DNA from 2 places in the Micromonospora sp. WMMC273 genome. Region 2 is predicted to be linked to the other one. Evidence: riboswitches for the same ligand, from Rfam matches in the RefSeq annotation. Region 2 holds a riboswitch; the other holds the start of a gene.

Region 1 (10,697 bases), 710 kb from region 2:
AGGTCGAGGCCCTGGCCCCGGCCGAGGAGACCCCGCGCTCCAGCGCCGGTGACCAGGACGCCGAGGCGCCGGTCTCCGCGTCGGGTGACACCGCCGCCGCCCGTGAGGACAGCGACGAGGCCACCGAGAACGACAAGGCCTGACATCAGGCTCGACCGGGCCCGGCATCCCCTCGGGGGTGCCGGGCCCGTCGCCGTCGACAGGAGGTACGAGGTGGACGAGCGGACCCGGCTGCGGCTGGACGTCTCGTACGACGGCACCGACTTCTCCGGCTGGGCGCCCCAGCCGACCCGGCGCACAGTGGCCGGCGTACTCATGCAGACGCTGGACCTGGTGCTCGGCGCGGGCACGGCGACCGGCCTGACGGTGGCCGGGCGTACCGACGCCGGGGTGCACGCCACCGGGCAGGTCTGCCACCTCGACCTGCCGACTCCCGTGTGGCGGGAGCACGAGGGCCGGCTGCTGCGCCGGCTGGCCCGGCTCCTGCCGCCAGATGCCCGGGTACGCGCGATGACCGAGGTGCCCGCCGACTTCGACGCCCGGTTCTCGGCCACGTTTCGGCGCTACGAGTACCGGGTCACCGACGCCCCGTGGGGTGCCGAGCCGCTACGCCGCCGGGACACCCTGGCCTGGCCCAAGCCGTTGGACCTGGCGGCCCTGAACGCCGCCGCCGCCGGGCTGGTGGGCGAGCACGACTTCGCCGCGTACTGCCGGCGCAAGGAGAACGCCACCACGCTGCGCGAGGTGACCCGGCTGGACTGGCGGCGCGACCCGGACGGGATCCTTGTCGCCACCGTGCAGGCCGACGCGTTCTGCCAGAACATGGTACGCAGCCTGGTCGGGGCGATGCTGGTGGCCGGCGACGGGCGGCGGCCGGTCCAGTGGCCGGCCGGCCTGCTGACCCGGCGTGAGCGCTCCAGCGAGGTGACAGTGGCGCCGGCGCACGGCCTCGCCCTGGTCGCTGTGGGCTACCCGGCCGACCCGGCCGAGTACGCCCGCCGGGCCGAGGCGACCCGCCGGTTGCGGGTGCCGGTGGCCGAGGGCTGAGCCCGGCTCAGTCCGTGCCCCGCTGACCGGCGCTGTCCCCGGCCGATTCGGCGTCGGGCTGCCCGGCCGTGCCGGCCGCCGCGCGACGGTCCAGCACACTCCGGTTGAGGTGCAGCTCGACCATGTCGAACATGATCTCGCGGGCGGTCGCGTCGTCGCTCGGGATACGTTCCCCGTCGGCGCGGGTGACCAGGCAGTAGGCGACGTAGTGTCCGCGTACCTGCCAGGCGACCCGGGCCGCGGCCCGTTCCACCGCCTCGGTGTCGTCGCCGGCCGCCATGCCACGGAACCGTCCCTGGCGCGCGTCGAGCAGCGGCCGGATGCGGTCGCGTACCCGCTGGGCGGTGGCCACGTCGGTGAGGTTGAACAAACCGGCGGTGATCAGGTGGTCGCCGTCGGGGGAGCGGAGCGTGCCCCGCACGACCTGGTTGCAGCCGAGCCGGACCAGCAGGTCGGCGATCTCGCCGGTGGCCGCTACCTGGCACTTCGGGCTGGCCTGGGTCTTCAGCACCCGGTATGCGGGCTTCCCGTCGGTGACCACCAGATCCTTTGTCGGGAAGACCTCCTTGGCGGTGAGTGACGCCTGGTCGGTGTCCCGGGAGTCCAGGTCGGTGCCGCCGGACGGGGTGCTGGACTCGGTCGGCTGCGGGGTCGGCTGGCCAGCCGGGGGCGTGGCGGTGCGTTCGTCGAGCAGAGCCGCGACGGCGAGCCCGGTGAGCGAGAGCAGCAGCAGGACGGCGGCGCCGCCGACGAGCGTCTGCCAGAACCGGCCGCCGCCGCGGCGTTCGGCGCGCCGGGTCCGGGGCAGCTCGGAGACGTCGGCGGCGCGGGCGGTGGGGCTGGCCGGGATCGGCACCGTCGGCCGGTCCACCGCCGCCGGTACGGGCGCGGGCATGGGCGGCGCGGGCTGCGGCACCGGGGAGGGCTCCCGTGGTGGCGCGGGCCGTCCGGGTGCCGGCGCCGGGGCCGGTGGTGCCGGAACGGGTGCGCGGGCGTCGTCTGCCACCGCCTGCCCGTCGGGGATGGCCTGCTCGGCCGTGCCGGCCGGCGGCAGCGCCGGTTGCGGGCGCGGCGGCGGGGGCAGCGACGGCGTGGGGAACCGGGAGCGTGACGGACCCGCGGGCGGCGGCGTCGTGGCTGCGGGCCCGTTCGGGGCCGACCCGGGATTCGGGTACTCCAGGAAGGCGTCCTCATCGGACTCGTACCGGTACACCATGTGGCATAGAGTAGGACTGATTGTCCCTTTCAGGGGTAATATCGGGAAATTCTGGCGGAGTGGCGTCCGGCTCCGCCGGTGACACCGTCGCCGGAACCGCCCCGGCCCGGTGCGAGAATGCCTGCGTGACCGGCGACCACTACTTCACCGCTGAACCCTCGGCCCCGGCCCGCCCGCGCGAGGTCGAGTTCACCGTCGCCGGGCGCGACTACACACTCGGCTCGGCCGGTGGCGTCTTCTCCGCCGACCGGCTCGACCCGGGCACCGCCGTGCTGCTGCGCAAGGCCGACCTGCCGGCCGCCGACGTCACCGGCGCGCTGCTCGACATCGGCTGCGGCTTCGGCCCGATCACCTGCGTCCTCGCCACCGTCGCGCCGAAAGCCACCGTCTGGGCCGTGGACGTCAACGAGCGCGCCCGCGCCCTCACCACCGACAACGCGGTAAGGATCGGCGCCGCCGACCGGGTACGCGCCGTCGCGCCGGACGAACTGCCGGACGACGTCACCTTCACCCAGATCTGGTCCAACCCGCCGATCCACATCGGCAAGCCGGAACTGCACGCCCTGCTGCTGCGCTGGCTGCCCCGCCTCGCCCCGGACGGCGTGGCCTGGCTGGTCGTCGCCCGGCACCTCGGCGGCGACTCGCTGCACCGCTGGCTGGTCGAGCAGGGCTGGTCCGTCGAGCGGCACGCCAGCCAGAAGGGCTACCGGGTGCTGCGGGTCACCCGGTAATCCGGTGTCGTCCACCGACCCGGCTCGGGCAGGATGCCCGCGTGGGATACGTGGACGTGGCAGGAGTGGGGCACATCCTCCCGGACGGGCGTGAGCTGTTCAGTGACGTCTCGTTCCGGGTCGGTGAGGGTGCCAAGGTGGCGCTGGTCGGCCCGAACGGCGCCGGCAAGACCACGCTGCTGCGGATGGTCGCCGGTGACCTGCCGGTGAAGACCGGCGCGATCGCCCGCTCCGGTGGGCTGGGCGTGATGCGGCAGTTCATCGGCATGATCGGTGACGAGTCCACGCTCGCCGACCTCGCCCTGTCGCTGGCACCGCCGGCGCTGCGCGACGCCGGGCGGCGGCTCGCCGAGACCGAGGCGGCCATGCGGGCGGCCGAGGTGCGCGGCAAGTACAGCTCCGCCGCCGCCAAGACCCAGCTCGCGTACGCCGAGGCGCTGGCCGCCTGGGGTGAGACCGGCGGGTACGACGCGGAGGTCCTCTTCGACACCGTCGCCACCATCGTGCTGGACCTGCCGTGGGACAGCGCCCGGGAACGGCCGGTCCGCACGCTCTCCGGCGGCCAGCAGAAACGCTTCGCGCTGGAACTGCTGCTGCGCGGCCCGGACGAGGTGCTGCTGCTCGACGAGCCGGACAACTTCCTCGACGTACCCGGCAAACGTTGGCTGGAGGCGCGCCTGCGCGAGTCGGGCAAGTCCGTGCTGTACGTCTCGCACGACCGGGAACTGCTGGCGCAGACCGCCGACCGGGTCGTCGCGGTGGAGGGCGGCAGCGCCTGGGTGCACCCGGGCGGCTTCGCGAGCTGGCACTCCGCGCGGGTGGCCCGGCACGCCCGCCTCGACGAGCTGCGCAAACGCTGGGACGAGGAACACCAGAAGCTGCGCGAGCTGATGCTGATGTACAAGCAGAAGGCCGCGTACAACGACGGGATGGCGTCCCGCTACCAGGCCGCGCAGACCCGGTTGCGCAAGTTCGAGGAGGCCGGGCCGCCGCCCGTACCCCCGAAGGACCAGGACATCCGGATGCGCCTGACCGGCGGGCGGACCGGCAAGCGCGCGGTCATCGCCGAGCAACTGGAGCTGGACGGCCTGACGTACCCGTTCGACCTGGAACTCTGGTACGGCGACCGGGTCGCGGTGCTCGGCGCGAACGGCACCGGCAAGTCGCACTTCCTGCGCCTGCTGGCCCGGGGCGGCACCGACCCGGAGCCGGGAAACACCCCCGTCGACGGCGCCGGCGCCCTCGCACCTGTCGCGCACGGCGGCGTGGTGCGGCTCGGCGCGCGGGTCCGGCCCGGGCACTTCTCGCAGACCCACGACCGGCCGGAGCTGATGGCCAAGACACTCGTCGAGGTGCTGTGGCGCGGCGACGACCACCGGGCCGGCATGGACCGGCACGCGGCGATGGCGGCGCTGTCCCGGTACGAGCTCGCCGCTCAGGGCGACCAGCGGTTCGGCACGCTCTCCGGCGGGCAGCAGGCCCGCTTCCTGGTGCTGCTGCTGGAGCTGTCCGGGGCGACGCTGCTGCTGCTCGACGAGCCCACCGACAACCTCGACCTGGCCTCGGCCGAGGCGCTGGAGGCCGGGCTGACCGCGTTCGAGGGGACTGTGGTCGCTGTGACACACGACAGGTGGTTCACCCGTACCTTCGACCGGTTCGTGCTGTTCCGGGGCGACGGCGACGTGGTGGAGACGCCGGAGCCGGTCTGGGACGTGGGCTGATGATCGACCGGGAGCTGGCCGACCGGCTGTGCGCGGTGGACGGTGTGGTCGCGGTGGCCCTCGGCGGCAGCCGCGCCCGCGGCGACCACCGGCCCGACTCCGACTGGGACCTGGGCCTCTACTACCGGGGTACGCCGGACGTGGCCGGGCTGCGCGCGGTGGCCGCCGCGATCGCCGACGGGCCGGTGGACCTCACCGCACCGGGCGGCTGGGGACCGTGGGTCGACGGGGGCGCCTGGCTGCGTGTCGGCGGCGTCGCGGTGGACTGGATCTACCGCGACCTGGACCGGGTGCACCGGGTCTGGGCGGACTGCCGGGCCGGCCGCTACACCGTCGAGGCGCAGGCCGGGCACCCGCTCGGCTTCTACTCGCACGCGTACGCCGGGGAGGTGGCGCTCGGGCGGGTGCTCGGCGACCCGAGCGGCGAGCTGACCGCCCTGCGGGCCGAGACCGTCGACTACCCGCCCGCGCTCGGCGCCGCGCTGGTCGCCGGCGGCTGGGAGACCGGGCTGCTGCTCGACGGCGCGGCCAAGGGCGCGGCCGGGGGCGACACCGGCTACGTGGCGGGCTGCCTGTTCCGGGTGGTCGGCGTGCTGGTCCACGCGCTGCACGGCCGCGCCGGGCGGTGGCTCGTGAACGAGAAGGGCATGATCGCGTCCGCCGGACGCCTGCCGGGTGCGCCGCCGGACTTCGCCGAGCGGACGCAGGCGCTGCTGGGCGCGGTGGGGCGTACCCCGTCCGAGCTGGCGGCGACGATCGCCGCGGCCCGGACGCTGGCCGCCGAGGTGTTGCCGCTGCCCGGATGACACCCGGCAGCGGGCATAGGGTGGATCTCGTGAGTGAGATGACCTATCGCCGGCTGGGCGACTCCGGGCTCGTGGTGTCAGTGGTCGGTATCGGCTGCAACAACTTCGGCCGCAAACTCGACAGCGACGGCACCCGGGCGGTGGTGGACGCCGCGCTCGACGCCGGGATCAACTTCTTCGACACCGCCGACATCTACGGCGAGCCGCAGGGCGCCTCCGAGGAACTGCTCGGCCAGGCGCTCAAGGGCCGCCGCGACGACGTGGTGGTGGCCACCAAGTTCGGCATGGACATGAACGGCGCGAACGGGCCGGATCACGGTGCCCGGGGCGCCCGCCGCTACATCGCCCGCGCGGTCGAGGCGTCGCTGCGCCGGCTCGGCACCGACCACATCGACCTGTACCAGATGCACGAGCCGGACCCGGGCACCCCGATCGACGAGACGCTCGCCGCGCTGGACGACCTGGTGACCGCCGGCAAGGTGCGCTACCTCGGCAACTCCAACTTCGCCGGCTGGCAGATCGCCGACGCCGACTGGACCGCGTCGTCGCAGGGGCGTACCCGGTTCATCTCCGCGCAGAACCACTACTCGCTGGTCGAACGCGGGGTGGAGGACGAGGTGATCCCCGCCTGCGAGCGGTTCGGCCTCGGCATGCTGCCGTTCTTCCCGCTCGCCAACGGGCTGCTCACCGGTAAGTACAAGCGCGGCGAGGCGCCCCCAGCGGGCAGCCGCCTGGCCGGTGGCGGCCGGTACGCCGAGCGGCTGGCCGCCGCGCGCTGGGACGTCATCGAGGCGATCGAGGCGTACGCGGCCGAGCGCGGCATCACCATGCTCCAGGTGGCCATCGGTGGCCTGGCCGCCCGTCCCGCAGTCACCTCCGTGATCGCCGGCGCCACGACTCCGGCCCAGGTGAGCGCCAACGCCGAGGCCGGGACGTGGCAGCCGTCCGACGAGGACCTGGACGCCCTCGACGCCATCCTCTGACTGTCCGCGCCGGTGCAGGCGAGCCCGCTCGCGCGTCGGATCCGCCCGCGTGCTCGGTCCACCCGTGTTCGGTCCGCCCGCGCGTCGCAGGTGCGTCCGCTCGTCGTCGTGCGAGCGTCGGGGCTTGCCCCGCGCTGCGGGCGTGCGCCCACCGTGGCCGCCCGCGCGCGGAGACACCCATAACGTTCCACTCAGAGGCAGCGCTCACGATGGGTGGAACGGCATGGGTGTCAAAGGGGCCTTGAAACACCTATGGCGTTCCACTCGTCGCCAGATTCAGTCGCGAGTGGAACGCCATAGGTGTCTGCGGGCGGCCTTCCGACGCCCGTGGCGCCCGGCCCGGCCAGGCGGCGGGTGGCGGGCCGGGGTGGGGCGGAGCTGCGGGCGTGGGTCATGGTTTGCTGCGGTGGCGAGACGTTCGGCCAGGGCCTGGCGGACCAGGGCGACTGTGGCGTCGGGGCGGCGTAGCACGTCGTCGGCGGTGAACCGCAGCACCACCCACCCGGCCGCGCGGAGCGCGTTCAGGCGTGCCACGTCCCGCCGGAAGTGCGCCCGTTCGCGGTGGTGGTCGCCGTCGTACTCGACCGCGAGGCGGAGCGCCGGCCAGGCCAGGTCCACCCGGGCCACGAAACGTCCGCCGGCGCGTACCTCGTGCTGAGCGACGAGCGGGCCGAGGCCGGCGTCGAGCAGAAGCAGCCGCAACCGTGTCTCCATCGGGGACTCGCTCAACGGCTCGGCCAGCGCCAGCACCTCCCGCAGCAGCGGAGCACCCGGCCAGCGCGACCGGGCGGCGGCGTAGGCCCGCAGGCAGGGCAGCTTCACGACCCGGCGACGCAGCAACGCGTCGACGGCGACGAGCGCGTCGACGCGGGTGCCGTGGCGGCCCAGGTCGAACGCGGTGCGCAGCGGGGTGGTGACCGGCAGCCCGCCGACGAGGGTGTGGTCCCGCTCCGGCAGCGGCGACCGGACCACCCGCATCCGTGGGTGCGGTCGCAGTCGAGCAGCAGTCGGCAGCAGCACGCTGACCGGCGCGTCGCGGGTGAGCACGTCCGCGCCGAACAGCCACGCGGCGCTGCGTCCCGCCAGCACGGCACCCGTGGGCAGGCGCAACGCCACCGCCTCGCACCACATCCGATGGTCGCCGGCGCGGTATCCGTCCCGGTGCACGTACACGTCCGGCAGCAGGCGGATCCACGCCGGCCCGCGCAGCATCGTCCAGGTGAGCAGCCCTTCGGAGACGGCACTGCCGCCCCGGAACGGCACTGTCGCCAGGCGGCGCGGGACGCGGGCGGGAACGGACATCCGGGCAGCGTGTCGTGACGGGACGGTCACCCGCTGCCCCGATCCGGCGGACGGCTGGTGTCTGGGAAAAACCTCACCCGGGCTTCCGTACGGGCGGGAGGCGTCGTACGGTAGGCCGCAAGTGACCCACGGGAGCCCGGTGCGGACCGGGCTGAGAGGGGGGCTGGGAGCCCCCGACCGTCGAACCTGATCCGGGTAATGCCGGCGCAGGGAGGAGCGTTGCCGTGCTGTCCCTGGGACGACTGCATCTCATCACCGACACCCGGCCGGGGCGTGACCCGCTCGCCGTGCTGCGTGCCGCCCTGCCGGTGGCGGGCGCCGACCTCGTCGTGCAGGTGCGCGTGGAGGACGACGCCACCGACCGGCAGGCGTACGAGCTGGCGTGCCGCGTGACCGAGGCGTGCCGGCCGTACGGGGCGCGGTGCCTGGTCAACGACCGGCTGCACGTGGCGCTCGCGGTGGACGCCGCCGGTGGCCACGTCGGCGCGGACGACCTGCCGGTCGCAGCCGCGCGCCGGGTGCTCGGTCCGGACGCGGTGCTCGGCGCGACCGCCCGGGAGCCGGTAGGCGCCCGCGCGGCGGTGGACGCGGGAGCGAGCTACCTGGGCGTGGGCCCGTGCCACGCCACCACCACCAAGTCCGGCCTGCCGGACCCGATCGGCCCTGGCGGGGTACGTGCGGTCGCCGAGGCGGTGAGCGTGCCGGTGATCGCGATCGGCGGGGTGACCGCCGCGACCGTGCCGGCGCTGCGGGCCGCCGGGGCGTACGGGGTGGCGGTTGTCGGCGCGCTCAGCCTGGCCGCCGATCCCGCGCACGCCACCGCCGAGCTGCTGCTGGCGCTGACGCGATGAGCCCGGCCGACGTGGCGGTGGTGGGCGCCGGGCCGGTGGGACTCGCGATCGCGTGGCGGTGCGCGCAGCGCGGACTGCGCGTGGTAGTGCACGACGACCGGCCCGGGTCGGGCGCCTCGTCGGTGGCCGCCGGGATGCTGTCGCCGGTTGCCGAGGCGTACTTCGGTGAGCACGAACTCACCGCGCTGCTCGTCGAGTCGGCCGCCCGCTGGCCCGGCTTCGCCGCTGAGCTGACCGAGGCGAGCGGCGTCGACCTCGGCCACCGCACCGAGGGCACGCTCGTCGTCGGGCTCACCGCCGACGACCTGGCCGAGGCGGGGCGGCTGTGGTCGTACCAACGGGGGTTGGGACTGCCGATCACGCCGCTGCGCCCCTCGGAGCTGCGCGACCGCGAACCGGCGCTGGCGCCGCGCGTGCGCGGCGGCGCTGTCGCGCCCGGCGACCACCAGGTCGACCCGCGGCGGCTGGTCGCCGCGCTGCGCACGGCCGCCGAGCGCGCCGGGGTGGAGCTGCGCCCGGCCCGCGTCGGCGCGCTGTCCGAGCTGGACGCGCGGGTCACTGTGGTCGCGGCGGGCTGCGGCGCGGCGGCGCTGACCGGCCTGCCGGTCCGGCCGGTGAAGGGCCAGGTGCTGCGGCTGCGCGCGCCCGGTGGCGGTCCGCCGGGCTTCCGGCACGTGATCCGGGGGTACGCGGACAGCGAGTCGGTCTACCTGGTGCCCCGGGACAGCGGTGAGGTCGTGGTCGGGGCGACTGTGGAGGAGCGCGCGGACACCGCTGTCACCGCCGGTGGCGTGCTGACGCTGCTGCGCGCCGCCGCCGAACTGGTGCCGGAACTCGTCGAGTACGAAGTGGTGGAGGCAGTCGCCGGGCTGCGTCCGGGTACGCCGGACAACGCGCCGATCATCGGGCCGCTGCCCGGGCAGCCGGGCGTGCTCGCGGCGACCGGGCACCACCGGCACGGCATCGTGCTCACCCCGGTCACCGCCGACCTGGTCACCGAGCTGATCGTCACCGGCGAGCCGGATCCCGCGCTCGCCCCCTTCACCCCGGACCGCTTCGGGAAGGAGCGCACGTGGAACTGATCGTCAACGGCACCGGCCGGACGCTGCCCGAGGGCGTCACCGTCGCCGAGGTGGTCCGCACCGTCACCGACCGGGAGCGCGGGCTCGCCGTAGCGGTGAACGGCGAGGTGGTGCCGCGCGGCGGCTGGTCGGCGAGCGTCCTGCGCGACGGCGACCGCGTCGAGGTGCTCAGCGCCACCCAGGGCGGGTGAACGGCATGTCCACGCTGGAGATCGGCGGGGTCGCGTTCGGCTCCCGGCTCGTCCTCGGCACCGGCGGCGCGGCCAACCTGCACGTGCTGGAGCAGGCGATCCGCGCTTCCGGCACCGAGCTGGTGACGTTGGCGCTGCGCCGGGTGGACACCACACCCGGCGGGTCGGGCGGCCTGCTCGACCTGGTGGAGCGGTGCGGTGTACGGCTGCTGCCGAACACGGCCGGCTGCCGTACCGCGGTGGAGGCGGTGAAGACGGCGCACCTGGCCCGGGAGGCGTTCGACACCGACTGGGTGAAGCTGGAGGTGATCGGCGACGAGCGCACGCTCCTGCCCGACGGGGTGGAGCTGCTGCGCGCCGCCGAGGAACTGGTGGCCGACGGGTTTACCGTGCTGCCGTACACCTCGGACGATCCGGTGCTGGCGCGGCGGCTGGCCGACGTGGGCTGCGCGGCGGTGATGCCGGCCGGGTCGCCGATCGGTTCCGGGCTGGGCATCGGCAACCCGCACCACATCCGGCTGATCCGCGCGGCCGTGGACGTGCCGGTGGTGCTGGACGCGGGCATCGGCACCGCCTCCGACGCCGCGCTGGCGATGGAGCTGGGCTGCGACGCGGTGCTGCTGGCGAGCGCCGTGACCCGGGCCGCCGACCCGGTGGCGATGGCCACGGCGATGCGCTACGCGGTCGAGGCCGGGCGTCTGGCGTACGGCGCGGGCCGTATCGCCCGCCGCTTCCACGCCCTGGCCTCCACCCCGGATGAGGGACGG
Region 2 (10,697 bases):
TCGGGGTCGATGATGTCGCCGGCGACGGACAGGTGCGCGTCGACCGCCTCGCGGGCGATCAGCAGGTGCATGATCTCGGTGGAGCCCTCGAAGATCCGGTTGATCCGCAGGTCGCGCAGGAGCTGCTCGACGGCGGCCGGCCGTTCCCCGCGAGCGGCGAGCGAGTCGGCCGTCTCGTAGCCGCGGCCACCGCGGATCTGGATCAGCTCGTCGGCGATCCGCCAGGCCATCTCGCTGGCGTAGAGCTTGACCAGCGCCGCCTCGATCCGGATGTCGTTGCGGTCGTCGTCGGCGAGCATGCAGGACAGGTCGAGCATCGACTCCATGCCGTACGTGGTGGCGGCGATGAAGGACAGCTTCTTCGCCACCGCCTCGTGCTCGCCCACCGGGCGGCCCCACTGGACCCGGTCCGCCGCCCACTCGCGGGCCACGTTGAGCGCCCACTTGCCGGCGCCGACGCACATGGCCGGCAGCGAGAGCCGGCCGGTGTTCAACGTGGTCAAAGCGATCTTGAGGCCCTTGCCCTCACCGCCGATCACGTTCTCCTTCGGCACGAACACGTCGTGGAACCGGGTGAGGCTGTTCTCCAGGCCGCGCAGCCCGACGAAGGAGTTGCGCCGCTCCACGGTGATGCCGTCGCTGTCGCCCTCCACCACGAACGCGGTGATGCCGCCGCGCCGCCCCTCACCGGCCGGCACCCGGGCCATCACCACCAGCAGCGTGGCGAGCGTGCCGTTGGTGGCCCAGAGCTTCACCCCGTTGAGCCGGTAGCCGGTGCCGTCGGCGGTCGGCTCGGCGGTGGTGGCGAGCCGGGCCGGATCGGAGCCGACGTCCGGCTCGGTGAGCAGGAACGCGGAGACCTCACCGGCGGCGAGCCGGGGCAGGAACCGATCCTTCTGCTCGGGCGTGCCGAACATCTTCAGCGGCTGCGGCACGCCGATCGACTGGTGTGCGGAGAGCAGCGCGCTGACCGCCGGGTTCACCGAGCCGACGAGCATCAGCGCCCGGCAGTAGTGCAGGTTGCTCAGCCCCAGCCCGCCGTACTTCCGGTCGATCTTCATGCCGAACGTGCCGAGCCCGGCCAGGCCGTGGAACACCTCGTCGGGGATGCGCGCGTCCCGCTCGATCGCCTCGCCGTCCACCTCGGACGTCAGGTACGCGCGCAGCGCGCCGAGGAACTCGTCGGCGCGGGCCACCTCGGCCGGGTCGGGGCGGGGCCACGGATCGATCAGGTCGAGCCGGAACCGGCCGAGGAACAGTTCCTTGCCGAAGCTGGGCCGGTCCCAGGCCGACTCGCGGGCCGCCTCGGCGACCTGGCGGGCCTCCTTCTCGGAGACCTGGCCCGCCTCGGTGGGCAGCGGCCCCGCGCCGTCCGGTGACTCGGGCCGGCTGTTCTGGGTCGTGGTCACGGCTGCCTCCTCGTCGGTCCGGCTGCGTCGACACGTGCGACGAAAACGACGCTACCCCCGGGTGTTACCCAGGGGTAGCGCTGCGTGCACGTCCGATTTGGCGGACCGTCAGTCGGTCAGCGACTGAGGGCTGTCGTCCTCGTCGTCGATGTCGTCCTCACCCCAGTTGCGCCTGCTGAACGGCAGGATCGCCCAGAAGATCAGGAACCACACGCCGGTGAGCGCGCTGAGCAGGAACGCGATCGGCCGGTCCAGCACGAAGTCGGTGACCAGCAGGACCGAGCTGACCATCGCGATCAGCATGAAGAACAGGCCGCCGGTGGCCATCCGGTGGGCGAACCGGACCAGCTCCGGCTTACGCCCCTGCCGGAACAGCGCCCGGTGGAACGCGACCGGAGAGATGATCATCGCGGCGGACGCGGCGGCGGTCAGCAGCGCCAGGATGTAGACGTCGCGCTGGAACTCCGTGGTCCGGCCGAACCCGTTGCTGAACGGCAGCGTCAGCAGGAAGGCGAAGAGGATCTGCACGCCTGTCTGCGCGACCCGCAGCTCCTGCAACAGATCGGCGAAGTTGCGCTGCCAGCGCTGCTTCTCGGATTCCTTTGACACTCGCGGACCTCCCCGGGAGACGGCACGGCCGGCGGGTGAACGCCCACCGGCAGGAGCGCCTGTGCCCCGTACGGCTGATCACGAAACCGGTTCAGGATCCCCGGCGGATGCGGCCCGCGTACCGTGCCTCCAGCTCGGCGTTGTGCTCGTCGCCGCCGGTGATGTTCGCGGACAGGTAGACCGGCGGGCGCTGCCCCGCCGCGACCAGCCGGGCCACCACCTCGGTGACGATCTGCTGGGCCAGCAGCGCGGCAGTGATCGAGGAGACCGCGCCGACCGCGCCGCCGCCGGGTAGCGGCAGCGTGGCGTCGCCGTACGGGGCACCGTTGTCCAGCACCACGTCGGCGAAGTCGGCGAGCTTGCGGCCGGACGGGTGCCGCGAGGTCATCCGCGCCGAGTGCTGCGCGGAGGTGATCGCCACCAGGCCGTGCCCGCGTTCCTTCACGACGGACGCGAACTCGACCATCGCCCCGTTCACGCCCGAGTTCGAGGCCAGCACGAACACGTCCTGCGGCCGGATCGGCGCCAGCTCGTAGAGGCGGTGCGCCACCGCCGGATCGCGTTCCAGCTTCGGGCCGAGCACGTCGGCCGGGTCGCCGCCGACCAGCACCAGGTCACGCAGCGCGATCCGGTTGGTGGGCACCAGGCCGCCGGCCCGCCCGGCGATCTCCATGGCCAGCGCCTCGGAGTGCCCGGTGCCGAACGCGTGCACCACCCCGTCGGCCTGCAGTGCCGCCGCGATCAGGTCGGCCGCTTCGGCGACGTTCTGCCGCTGCTCGGCGGCGACCCGGCCGATCGTCTCGGTCACCACCGCCAGGTACGCCTCGGCGCTCACCGTCATGCCTCCTCCGTTCCTGCGCACCGGGCGAGGATCGCCTCGGCCAGCGGGCCGGGCGCCTCGTCCGGGATCCAGTGGCTGACGCCGGACAGCGTCACGAACCGGTAGTCACCGGTGACGTGCGCCGCGCACGCCTGCGCGGCCGTCCGGCCGATCGCCACGTCCTTGTCGCTCCAGACGAACGTAGTAGGCACCCCGACCGGCGCGACCGCCTTCATGTCCGCCCCGGTCATCGCGCGGTACCAGTTCAGCGCCGCCGTCAACGCGCCCGGCTCGCGCATCGGCTCGGCGTACCGGGCGACCGCTTCGGCGTCGCCCACGCCGCTCAGCAGCTTGCGCAGCGTGGCGCCGTTCCACGCCAGCAGCACCTTCTCCGCCGTACCGGGCTTGCGGAACAACGCGATGTACGCGGACTTGACCTTCTGCCGGGGGTCGGTGGCGAGCGCGTGGCCCATCGCGGACGGGTGCGGCACCGACACCGCGGTCAGCGTCCGCACCCGGTCCGGGTGCGCCGCCGCCAGGCCCCACGCCGCGATCGCGCCCCAGTCGTGGCCGACCACGTGGGCGCGAGTCACCCCGAGCGCGTCGAGCACCGCGGCCGCGTCGGCCACCAGCTCCGGAATCCGGTACGCCCCGACGTCGGCCGGACGCGCGCCGGGCGAGTAGCCGCGCTGGTCGAGCGCGTACGTGCGCAGCCCGGCGGCGTGCAGCGCGGGCGTGACCGCGTCCCACTCACCGGAGTGCTGCGGGAAGCCGTGCAGCAGCAGGACGGGATCACCGCCCTCGGGGCCGCCGGCGCGTACCTCGAACGTCAGTCCCCGCGCATCCACCAGCATGATCGCCACCATACCGACACTCGCCCTGCTGGGCCGGGGGCCGTGGTCGGTGCTAGCGTCTGCGACGAGACAACTTCACATCCGACAGGGGAGCGCACAGCGCTGAGAGTGCGGGCCGGTGCCCGCAGACCCTCGAACCTGATCTGGGTAATGCCAGCGCAGGGAGTTCGGTCGACCTCCAGCCGCGTCGCCGTCCGGTGACCACCGGGCGCGGCGTGCGTCTTCTCCTGGTTCACCTCGACGAACTGGGAGCCAACCGTGAACCGTACCGACAGCAACCGCTGGCGTACCGTCGACATCGTCGTCGCCTCGGTCATCGCCGTCGCCTTCGGCGTCGTCTTCTGGGCCTGGGGCCTGCTCTGGAGCGCCACCGACGCGGCGTTCGCGTTCTTCCCGCCGGCACAGGCCGTGCTCTACGGCGTGTGGCTGATCCCGGCGGTGCTCGCCGGCCTGATCATCCGCAAGCCGGGCGCTGCGCTGTACTGCGAGACCGTGGCCGCGATCATCTCCGCCCTGCTGGGCAGCCAGTGGGCGAGCATCGTGATCCTCCAGGGCCTGATGCAGGGCATCGGCGCCGAGCTGGCCTTCGCCGCGTTCCGGTACCGCTCGTTCCGACTGCCGGTGGCGGTGCTGGCCGGTGCGCTGACCGGTCTCGGCGCGGCGATCTTCGACTTCGTCTACTGGAACAAGGCGTTCGACTTCGCCTCCTACCGCCTCCCGTACGCGCTGATCACGATTGTCAGCGCCACGATCGTCGCCGGTCTGGGCGCGCACGTCCTCACCCGCGCGCTGGCGAACACCGGCGTCCTGGACCGCTTCCCCGCCGGCCGGGATCGCGCCCTGGTCTGAGGCTCGCCTCGCACCGCCCCGGTGATCAAGGAGTTTGCGTCCGCCGGGCACGGTTTCCCGGACGCGAACTCCTTGATCACGCAGGCTGGGCCGGGAGAGGGGGTGGGTGGGCGGTGAGCGGGGTGGTGCTGCGGGGGTTCGGGTGGCGGCACGGGGGACGGAAACGCTGGGCTCTGCGCGGGGTGGATCTGCGCGTGGAGAGCGGCGAGCGGGTGCTGCTGCTCGGACCCTCCGGCGCCGGCAAGAGCACGCTGCTGGCGGCGCTGGCCGGGCTGCTGCCGGAGGACTCCGGCGAGCAGGAGGGAACCGTCGAGATCGACGGGCTGGACCCGCGCAAGGCCCGCGAGCGCGTCGGCATCGTCTTCCAGGACCCGGAATCCCAGCTCGTCATGGCCCGCTCCGGTGACGACGTGGCGTTCGGGCTGGAGAACCGTGGCGTACCCGCCGGGGAGATCTGGCCCCGCGTCGACGAGGCGCTGCACCGGGTCGGCTTCCCGTACGACAGGGACCGCCCCACCGCCGCGCTCAGCGGCGGCGAGCAGCAGCGGCTCGCGCTGGCCGGCACGCTCGCGCTGCGCCCCGGGCTGCTGCTGCTCGACGAGCCCACCGCCAACCTCGACCCGGCCGGCGCCGGCCTGATCCGCCGGGCCGTCGCGAATGCGCTCGACCCGGACACCACGATGGTCCTGGTCGAGCACCGGGTCACCGAGGCGCTGCCGCTTGTCGACCGCGTCGTGGTGCTGGAACCCGGCGGCGGGGTCCGCGCCGACGGGGCGCCCGACGCGGTCTTCGCCGCGCACGGCGAGGCGCTGGCCGCCGCCGGGGTCTGGGTACCCGGGCACGTCGCGCCGCCCCGGCACGCCACCACGCCGCCCGGCGACGTGCTGCTCACCGCGGAGCGGCTCGGCCTGCCGCCGCGGCTCAACCCCACAGACCTTCGGGTACGCGCCGGCGAGGCGCTCGCCGTCCTCGGCCCCAACGGGGCCGGCAAGTCCACACTGGCACTGCTCCTGGGCGGCCTGCTGAAGCCCGGCACGGGCGCCGTCACCGCGTCGGCGGAACTCGCCGGGCGGGACGCGCGCACTCCCCCGCACCGCTGGCGCGCACCCGCGCTGGTACGCCGGATCGGTTCGGTCTTCCAGGACCCGGAACACCAGTTCGTCACCGCCACTGTGCGCGACGAACTGGCGCTCGGCCCGCGCCGCACCGGCCGGCCCGAGCCGGCGGTCACCGCCACCGTCGACGAGCTGCTGCACCGGTTGCGGCTGGACCGGCTGGCCGGCGCCAACCCGTACACCCTCTCGGGTGGCGAGGCACGGCGGCTGAGTGTCGCGACGGCGCTGGCAACCGCGCCCCGCCTGCTGATCTGCGACGAGCCCACGTTCGGCCAGGACCGGCGGACCTGGCTGGAGCTGGTCGACCTGCTCGCCGAGCTGCGCGACGCCGGGCACGGCGTGGTCACGGTGACCCACGACGAGGACTTCGTCGCCGCGCTGGCCGACCGGACGCTCACCCTGCCCCGCTCCCCCGACGGGGTGGTCGCGTGATCGGCCTCGAACCGGTCGCCGCACCCGGCGCACCGCTGGCCCGGCGCAACCCGGTGGCGAAGCTGGCCGCCGCCGTGGTCTTCACGCTGATCCTGGTGGCGACGCTCGACCCGGTGGCCCCGGCCGTCGCCATCGCCGTCGAACTCGCGGTGCTCCCGCTGTTCGGCGTCCGCTACCGGGTGCTCGCCCGCCGGGCCTGGCCGCTGCTCGCCGGTGCCGTGGGCATCCTCGTCACGCTTGTGCTCTTCGCGGCCGACCGCTCCGGCCGGGTCCTGCTCGAAGCCGGCCCGGTGCTGGTCACCGAGGGCGTGCTGATGACCGCGCTCGGACTGGTGCTGCGGATGCTCGCCGTGGCGCTGCCCGGCATCGTCGTGTTCGCCACCACCGACCCGACCGACCTGGCCGACGCGCTGATCCAGAACGCGAAGACGCCCGCCCGGTTCGCCATCGGGGCGCTCGCCGCGTTCCGGATGGTGCCGCTGCTGGAACAGGAGTGGCGGATGATCAGCATGGCCCGCCGGGCCCGCGGCGTGGACGCCGGCCGCAACCCGGTGGCGAAGCTGCGGCTGTTCGCGTCCACCGCGTTCACGCTGCTGGTGGGCGCCATCCGGCGGGGTACCCGGCTGGCCGTGGCGATGGACGCGCGGGGCTTCGACGCGGGTACGCCGCGCACCGTGGCCCGCCCGCAGCGCTTCACCCGCGCCGACGCGCTGCTCGTCGCGGGCGCCGCCCTGCTGGCAGCCGGCGCCCTGGCCACAAGCATCGCCCTGGGCACCTTCCGCCCCTTGATCGGCTGACCCCGAGCCCAGTCCCCGCCCAGCGCCCCGCCCCCCGCCCCGCCCCGTTGATCATGAAGTTGACGGTACCGGTTGCCCGTTTTGTCGCCGCCAACCTCATGATCAGCCAGGGTCGGGCGAGATCTTGGTACGGAAGGGCCCCTATGGGGGCCGGAATCTTCCAAGATCTTCGGGGATGCTCGGGCAGGCCCCGGATGAGAGGGCCAGCCCGGTGGGCGGGGCTGTCGGTCAGCTGCGGCGGAAGGCGTAGAACCGGGTCTGGCCGGCGCGCTGGCTCCGCCCGGTGAACCGGGCCTGCTGCCCTGCCGGTGGACCCGATCTGGGCGGCGTCGCGGATGCGCCCGGCAGGACCGGGGTCTCCGGAGACTCCGAGGGCGACACCGTCGGCGCAGCCAGGACTGGCGACACCGCATCCGGGGACACGGCGGGCGCCGCCGGCTCGGTGGGAAGCACCACCGGGGACACGGTGGACGCCAACGGCTCGGTGGGGAGCACCACCGCGGGTGGCGTCTCCATGAGCGCGTCGAGGTTCGGCGTGGTCACCTGCGGCGACGACTGCTTGCGGGACTTCTTCGGATTGCGCTTCGCGGGCATTCGCGGGCCTCCTGTCGTGCGGGCGCGCCGACCGGGACGCGCCGAGCGAGGGCTCCGGTGCGTTCCGATCACGACAGACACCGCGACCGACGGTGGCGGGGAAGGAATGCGGACGCCCGGAGCAGGACGGGTCCACGGCACTGGCGGCGGTGGACCGGGCTCGGAGGTGGGGCGTCACATACGCATGCGGCAACGCTACCCCGCCACCGGACGTCCCGCACCCGAATTAACGCAAGGACGCACGGCCACGCCTCGGTCACGCCCTGTCGACGTCCCCGCCCGCTCCCCCGGCGACCGCGATACGGTCGCAGCACGGCAGCACGAACGAGAGGTGGCGGTACGCATGGCAGAGCAGGCGACGGCGCAGATCGGGGTCACCGGTCTGGCGGTGATGGGCCGCAACCTGGCCCGGAACCTGGCCCGCAACGGCTTCGCCGTGGCGGTGCACAACCGGTCGCCGGAACGTACCCGCAGCCTGGTCGCGGAGCACGGCGACGAGGGCACGTTCGTGCCGTCGGAGTCGCTCGCGGACTTCGTCGGCTCGCTGGAGCGGCCCCGCGCGGTGATCGTGATGGTGAAGGCCGGCGCGCCCACCGACGCGGTGATCGACGAGCTGATCCCGCTGCTGGAGGAGGGCGACATCGTCGTCGACTGCGGCAACGCGCACTTCGCCGACACCCGCCGCCGGGAGGAGGCGCTGCGCGAGCACGGGCTGCACTTCGTCGGCACCGGTGTGTCCGGCGGCGAGGAGGGCGCGCTGCTCGGCCCGAGCATCATGCCCGGCGGGTCGGCCGAGTCGTACCGCAAGCTCGGGCCGATCTTCGAGAAGATCGCCGCGCAGGTGGACGGCGAGCCCTGCTGCCGGCACATCGGGCCGGACGGCGCGGGCCACTTCGTGAAGATGGTGCACAACGGCATCGAGTACGCCGACATGCAGCTCATCGCCGAGGCGTACGACCTGTTGCGGGCCGGTCTGTCGGCGAGCCCTGCGGAGATCGCGGAGATCTTCCGGGAGTGGAACGGCGGCGAGCTGGGGTCGTTCCTCATCGAGATCACCGCCGACGTGCTCGGCCACACCGACGCGGCCACCGGCCAGCCGTTCGTGGACATCGTGCTCGACCAGGCCGAGCAGAAGGGCACCGGCCGCTGGACCGTGCAGAGCGCGCTGGACCTCGGCATCCCGATCACCGGCATCGCCGAGGCCACGTTCGCCCGGTCGCTGTCCGGTCACGCCGACCAGCGCGAGGCCGCCCGCCGGGTGTTCGCCGACGCGGGCGACAAGTGGCAGGTGGACGACCGGGACGCGTTCGTCGAGGACGTGCGCCGCGCGCTCCTGGCCAGCAAGATCGTCGCGTACGCGCAGGGCTTCGACCACATCCGGGCCGGCAGCCGGGAGTACGACTGGGACATCGACCTGGGCGGTACGGCCACGATCTGGCGGGGCGGCTGCATCATCCGGGCCGGTTTCCTGGACCGGATCCGGGAGGCGTACGACGCGGAGCCGGACCTGTCGACGCTGCTCGTCGCGCCGTGGTTCGCCGAGCGGGTCAGCGCCGGCGTACCGGCCTGGCGACGGGTGGTGGCCGACGCGGCCCGGGCGGGCGTGCCGGCCCCGGCCTTCGGGTCGTCGCTGGCCTACTTCGACGCGCTGCGGGCGCAGCGGCTGCCGGCCGCGCTGATCCAGGGCCTGCGGGACGACTTCGGCGCGCACACCTACCACCGGGTGGACCGGCCCGGCTCGTTCCACACGCTCTGGGCGGGCGACCGCTCCGAAGTGGAGGCGTGAGCCGCACCGGCAGCCCGGCCGGACGCCTCACCAGGCCCGCTGGCCGTCCGGGTCGGGCGCCCACCCGGCGGCCGGCTCGCCCGCCGCCAGCTCGCCGATCTCACCGGAGCGGACGGCGGGGGTGTGCCCGAGGTCGGCGCACCACCGCTGGGCGACGTCGGCGCACAGTGCGGCGACGGCGTCCCGGCGGGCCGGCTCCACCAGGTCGGCGGCGGCCAGGGCAGCAGTCATCTCGTACCGGAGATCGCGCATCCTCCACCCCCGTGGCGGGCGCGCACCCGGCGGCACGCCCTGCGCCGATCGTAGAGCGCGACGCCCCGCGCCCGGCGGGAAAGCCGGATGCGGGGCGTCACGGTCGGGCCGGATACCGGCCACGGCCACCAGGGCCGGACGTCGCGGTCAGAAGAACCGGCGACGCTTGGCCTTCTGCGGCCGGACCAGGTCGGCGCCCTTGGTCAGCAGACGGCTCACCCCGGACGGGCCGCGACGGGCCTCCAGGGTGTGGCTGAGCCGGCGCGCGCCGGCCGCTGCCAGCGGCACGGCGACCGCCATGAACGCCCACTGCGCGATCCGCTTCTGAATCATGTGGTTCACCTCCGCGTTTGCTGTCTGGAGGTATCGGTACCCAGCGCGGCGCCCCGGTAAGCGTGACGTCAGGCGCCCGGGGCGACCGGGTTGGGCAGGGCACCGCCGAAGCGGCGGTCGCGTTGCGCGTACAGCTCGCAGGCGTACCAGAGATGACGGCGGTCGAAGTCGGGCCAGAGCGTGTCCAGGTAGACCAGCTCGGCGTACGCGGTCTGCCAGAGCAGGAAGTTGGAGATGCGCTGCTCGCCGGAGGGGCGCAGGAACAGGTCGACCTCGGGCACCTCGGGGTGGTAGAGGTACCGCGCCACCGTCTTCTCGTTCACCTTCGCCGGATCCAGCTTGCCGGCGGCGACGTCACGGGCGATCCCGGCGGCGGCGTCGGCGATCTCGGCCTGGCCGCCGTAGTTGACGCAGAACTGCAGCGTCAGCGTCGAGTTGCCGCGCGACATCTCCTCGGCGGTCTGCAGCTCGGAGATGACGCTCTTCCACAGCCGGCCGGCGCGGCCCGACCAGACCACCCGTACGCCCAGGTCGACGAGCTGGTCGCGGCGGCGGCGGATGACGTCCCTGTTGAAGCCCATCAGGAAGCGGACCTCGTCGGGCGAGCGCCGCCAGTTCTCGGTGGAGAACGCGTACGCCGACAGGTAGGGGATGCCCATCTCGATCGCGCCCTCGACGGCGTCGAACAGGCTGTGCTCGCCCTGCTCGTGCCCCTTGGTGCGGGGCAGCCCGCGCTCCTTGGCCCAGCGGCCGTTGCCGTCCATCACGATGGCGACGTGGCGGGGCACCGCGGCGGGCGGCAGCGCCGGCGGACGGGCGCCGGAGGGGTGCGGGGTCGGCGGCACCG

What was found. A riboswitch is a leader RNA that binds a small molecule or an ion and turns the genes downstream of it on or off. The one in region 2 is predicted to bind thiamine pyrophosphate.
Region 1: it holds a riboswitch for thiamine pyrophosphate, as region 2 does, so the genes downstream of both, thiE (thiamine phosphate synthase) here and O7611_RS21435 (ECF transporter S component) in region 2, are expected to answer to the same signal.

Annotation. Positions count from the first base shown of each region.
Region 1 covers NZ_JAPZBE010000001.1:5,359,880-5,370,576, reverse strand. Annotated here, with positions in the region: gene rplQ (50S ribosomal protein L17) at 1-143, shown strand, start outside; gene truA (tRNA pseudouridine(38-40) synthase TruA) at 214-1,047, shown strand; gene O7611_RS24815 (hypothetical protein) at 1,055-2,263, opposite strand; gene O7611_RS24810 (class I SAM-dependent methyltransferase) at 2,389-2,994, shown strand; gene O7611_RS24805 (ABC-F family ATP-binding cassette domain-containing protein) at 3,036-4,715, shown strand; gene O7611_RS24800 (nucleotidyltransferase domain-containing protein) at 4,715-5,521, shown strand; gene O7611_RS24795 (aldo/keto reductase) at 5,542-6,504, shown strand; gene O7611_RS24790 (DUF559 domain-containing protein) at 6,781-7,806, opposite strand; TPP riboswitch at 7,925-8,036, shown strand; gene thiE (thiamine phosphate synthase) at 8,034-8,657, shown strand; gene thiO (glycine oxidase ThiO) at 8,654-9,739, shown strand; gene thiS (sulfur carrier protein ThiS) at 9,730-9,930, shown strand; gene O7611_RS24770 (thiazole synthase) at 9,936-10,697, shown strand, end outside.
Region 2 covers NZ_JAPZBE010000001.1:4,646,839-4,657,535, forward strand. Annotated here, with positions in the region: gene O7611_RS21415 (acyl-CoA dehydrogenase family protein) at 1-1,409, opposite strand, end outside; gene O7611_RS21420 (DUF6328 family protein) at 1,518-2,018, opposite strand; gene O7611_RS21425 (SIS domain-containing protein) at 2,110-2,859, opposite strand; gene O7611_RS21430 (alpha/beta fold hydrolase) at 2,856-3,692, opposite strand; TPP riboswitch at 3,769-3,875, shown strand; gene O7611_RS21435 (ECF transporter S component) at 3,951-4,541, shown strand; gene O7611_RS21440 (ABC transporter ATP-binding protein) at 4,655-6,088, shown strand; gene O7611_RS21445 (energy-coupling factor transporter transmembrane component T family protein) at 6,085-6,885, shown strand; gene O7611_RS21450 (hypothetical protein) at 7,114-7,479, opposite strand; gene gndA (NADP-dependent phosphogluconate dehydrogenase) at 7,823-9,265, shown strand; gene O7611_RS21460 (thioredoxin reductase) at 9,293-9,517, opposite strand; gene O7611_RS21465 (hypothetical protein) at 9,665-9,850, opposite strand; gene O7611_RS21470 (isoprenyl transferase) at 9,919-10,695, opposite strand.